DNA from 2 places in the Rahnella perminowiae genome. Region 2 is predicted to be linked to the other one. Evidence: riboswitches for the same ligand, from Rfam matches in the RefSeq annotation. Region 2 holds a riboswitch; the other holds the start of a gene.
What was found. A riboswitch is a leader RNA that binds a small molecule or an ion and turns the genes downstream of it on or off. The one in region 2 is predicted to bind thiamine pyrophosphate.
Positions count from the first base shown of each region.

Region 1: linked by a shared signal. The riboswitch ahead of thiC (phosphomethylpyrimidine synthase ThiC) and the one ahead of thiM (hydroxyethylthiazole kinase) in region 2 are both predicted to bind thiamine pyrophosphate.

Region 1 is NZ_JAFMOT010000145.1:8,232-10,434, reverse strand. It holds gene thiC (phosphomethylpyrimidine synthase ThiC) at 1-1,453, opposite strand, end outside; TPP riboswitch at 1,600-1,726, opposite strand; gene rsd (sigma D regulator) at 1,812-2,203, opposite strand, start outside.
Region 2 is NZ_JAFMOT010000181.1:89,365-91,567, forward strand. It holds gene J1781_RS16270 (DUF3313 domain-containing protein) at 1-424, opposite strand, end outside; gene J1781_RS16275 (GNAT family N-acetyltransferase) at 563-985, opposite strand; TPP riboswitch at 1,151-1,249, shown strand; gene thiM (hydroxyethylthiazole kinase) at 1,284-2,102, shown strand; gene thiD (bifunctional hydroxymethylpyrimidine kinase/phosphomethylpyrimidine kinase) at 2,089-2,203, shown strand, end outside.

The DNA of each region.
Region 1 (2,203 bases), on a different contig from region 2:
AATGGTCATAACCCGGCGCGATATCGGTAGTCAGCGGGCCGAGGGTATAGAAGGGCGCTTCGTGGCAATGTTCGAGTTCTTCGGTCATATTGCGGCGGATCATCTGCATCGGCACATGCCCCGGTCCTTCGATCATGACCTGAACATCATATTCCCAGGCGATTTTGGTCAGTTCACCTAATGTACGTAATTCGGCAAATTGCGCTTCGTCGTTGGCATCCTGAATGGAGCCAGGCCGCAGGCCGTCGCCCAGTGACAGCGAGACATCATAGGCGGCACAGATTTCGCAAATTTCGCGGAAATGCTCATACAGGAAACTTTCTTGATGATGTGAAAGGCACCATTTCGCCATGATCGAACCGCCGCGGGACACAATCCCGGTCAGGCGTTTGGCGGTCATCGGCACGTAACGCAGCAATACCCCGGCGTGTATGGTGAAGTAATCGACACCTTGTTCGGCCTGTTCCAGCAACGTATCGCGAAACATTTCCCAGTTCAGGTCTTCGGCCACGCCGTTGACTTTTTCCAGTGCCTGATAAATCGGCACGGTACCAATAGGTACCGGACTGTTACGCAGGATCCACTCACGGGTTTCATGTATATAACGGCCGGTGGAGAGATCCATCACGGTATCCGCGCCCCAGCGTGTCGACCATACCAGTTTCTCGACTTCTTCTTCGATAGAAGACGTCACCGCCGAGTTGCCGATGTTGGCGTTCACTTTCACCAGGAAATTGCGTCCGATGATCATCGGCTCTGATTCAGGATGGTTAATATTGGCGGGAATAATCGCGCGACCGGCAGCGACTTCCTGTCTTACAAACTCTGCGGTGATATTGGCGGGCAGATGCGCACCAAAGCTTTCGCCGGGATGTTGCTGACGCAGAACGTCACCGCGGATCCGTTCACGCCCCATATTTTCGCGAACGGCGATAAATTCCATCTCAGGCGTGATGATGCCTTTGCGGGCGTAATGCAGTTGTGTGACATTTTTACCCGCAATGGCTTTGCGCGGGCGGGGCAGGTGTTCGAAGCGGAGGTGGTCCAGCCCTTCATCCGCCAGTCGCTGCTGGGTAAAACCGGAACTGACCTGCGGGAGTTCCTCCGTGTCCGCCCGCGCGTTTATCCAGCGGGCGCGTAATTTTTCCAGGCCGGTATGCACGTCGATAACTGCCGACGGATCGCCGTAAGGCCCGGCGGTGTCATAAACAGGAATCGCTTCATTTTCTTCGAATTGTGGATTGTCTTTGCCGCCGCCGACCAGCGTCGGGCTGAGCTGGATTTCACGCATCGGTACGCGGATATCATGGCGGTCAGCTTCAAGATAAATACGGCGGGAATTGGGAAAAGCTTCACCCTGCAGACTGTCGATAAACGACTGCGCCTGCGCCCGTTGTTCACGGCGGTTTGAAGGTGTCTTTGTAGAAACAACATTTTTTTGAGTACTCGACATAGCAAATTCCTTGTGTTGTTTTGCGTAGTAAAAACGTGGCAAAAACGTGATGGAAAATTGCTTGTCTGGAGGTTTACGGCAGGAGTAAAAATGGGCGATGGAGCGCAGGCGGCCTGATGCAGGCAGATGCCAGATTACGCTGAACGCATAACATTACTCTTGTTCCCTTCGCGGGTACTAACCCGATCAGGTTCCGCGGATCCCGAATTAACGGTCTCAGCCTGGCGTAATCTTCGCGAGAAAATTATGCGCTAGGCACTCCGACAAGAAGCCTCAATATAGGAGGCGTTTTTTGAAACTACAACTAAAACTATTACTAAAATCACAAATCTTAGCCGGATTTTAGTAGGGCAAAGTCTTAAACCGGTCTGGCGAGATGTTCTTCATTTTCAGGTGGCTTTACTGCCTGACTGCTGCGATCAAAAGCGAGAATAATTAATTGATCTTCCAGCTGAAAACGCGCATCTAACGCTTCACCTATATCGGATAATGCATAATGAAATGCGAAAGCATTGTCATCATCAATATCATTTTCAGTGTAACTATCATGGAAAGCCATGATAGTTTCAGTATTCAGTTCCAGTGCAGGATAGATTTTTGCAGCCTGCAATTTTATCGGGCTATTCGCACCTTCAACTTCATCAATGATCCGCTGATACAGATGGAAATGACCGGCAGACAGATAGTCCACCAGGTTATGGCAAAAGTTATCCAGCGCTTTTTCATTGAGAGGGGTATGTTTTTCTTTAT
Region 2 (2,203 bases):
TGACTTCATAGAACTGCAAACCCTCTGCCGAGGTGTTCACACCGGTGATGGCACCTTTGAAAATCAGTGTGCGCGGCCCTGCGTGATCTGTCAGTGGCATGCGCTCTGCCAGTGCCGGTTTCATGCGGCTGTTGGCGTAATCCAGCACCCCCTGCAAGGTAGCTTTGTCGATTTGTTCCGTTGGCTGCGGTTCCGGGTAGAATTTAATCGGTTCGTATTTGATATAAGAATAATTGGCTTTTTTGAAAGCAGGATCTATCCAGCGCAGCACCGGATTACCTGATGCAGTTTTGACTTCCTTCAGACCGGAATAATCACCTAAAAAACCGGAGTATTTTTCTGTCTGGGTAATATGGCTGGTACAACCGGCCAGGAACAGCGCACCGGTCACTGCAGCAATCTGCATCAGTTTAATTGTTTTCATTCATACCCTCGAAATTTTTAAGGAAGCCATCGTATGTATAGCACTGCTGCGGAATTTAACCTCTTAACGACAAAGAAAAAATGATATTCGTCAGAACCGTGAAAATAAGGTTTTTCGGGGTAATCATTTTCTTCTCAATTATTTCTTTGGTGAATGAAATAAATAGTATTCACCTTTTGGGCTGTCCCCCGCAGAGATGATGGTCCAGCCTTTTGACAGATAAAAAGCGACGGCATTTTTACTCTTGGCTAAACATTTCAGCGATCCCTGACGGGTAAAGGTTTCTTCAGCAGCGTGAAGCAATGCCGAACCTGCACCGGTTCCCTGATACTGCGGATCAACAAACAGGTTATGCAAAAAATTTTCCTGAGTGAAAATTGAGGCGAATCCCAGTAAATGTCCGTCACGTTCTGCGACCAGTATTGTCTCGCCGAGCACTGCCCGGTCAAAATCTTCCAGCTGAAAATCGTCTTCCAGCCATGTCCAGGTGTGCTTGCGCGAGGCCAGATAGAGCGTACGTAAAAACGGGCGGTCTGCTTCTTGATAAGGGCGTACAGTCATTGTTGAGGGCAAGCATTGACTCCTGAGGAAATTTTTCATCAACGTATGTTATTCAGGTCTGTGCCCAGATACTGCCAGTGAAGCGGAATGAGTTCAATAAGCTTCACTGATTGTTTTTTTAACGCATTTGCTGATTGATCTTCTGACCTCCGCCGCCAATAATGCTCCCTTGACTCGGGGTGCCCGCTGCAAAGCAGGGCTGAGATTTTACCCGTATTACCTGATCTGGATTATGCCAGCGTAGGGAAGTCAGGTATCTCTCCTGATACCGCCTTCTTGAGCGCCGGTAGGGAGACTTATGAATACCCGACCTACCTACATTCCCGGCGCTTTAGCCGCCACTTCTCTGAAACAACTTCGCTTTGCTGCGCCGCTGGTTCACTGCCTGACCAATGACGTGGTGCAATCTTTTACCGCCAACGTCCTGCTGGCGCTGGGCGCGTCTCCTGCGATGGTGGTTGATCCCGCCGAAGCGGCACAATTTAGTGCCATCGCCGATGCCCTGCTGGTCAATGTCGGTACGCTGACACATCCCCATGCGCAGGCAATGCTGGCAGCCATTCAGGCAGGCAGTCAGGCCGGAAAGCCCTGGGTGCTGGATCCGGTTGCCGTCGGCGGCCTGAACTGGCGTACAGAATTCTGTCGTGAACTCATCACACTTAAACCCGCAGCAATCCGCGGCAATGCCTCCGAAATCCTGGCCCTCAGCGGCGTCAGTGCGTCCGGGCGCGGCGTTGACAGCGGCGATGATTCCTTTTCTGCTTTACCTGCCGCACAGCAACTGGCGCGTGAGACCGGCGCAGTCGTGGCTGTCACCGGTGAAACCGATTATGTCACCGACGGCCAGCGCAGTTGGGCTGTGGCTGGCGGGCACCCGATGATGACCCGAGTGGTGGGAACAGGATGCGCACTATCCGCAGTAGTAGCCGCCTTTGCGGCTTTGCCGGGCGATCGTCTGGATAACGTGGCCGCCGCCTGCCGGGTGATGTCCTGCGCGGGCGAACGCGCCTGTATGGCCGTGAAAGGGCCGGGCAGTTTCACGCCTGAATTCCTCGATAATCTGTATTTAATGGGCGAAGAATGGCTGAACGGCGAGGCAGACAATGAAACGTATTAATGCACTGACGATTGCAGGCACTGATCCGAGTGGCGGGGCAGGGATCCAGGCGGATTTAAAAACCTTTTCGGCGCTTGGCGCGTACGGTACCAGTGTGATCA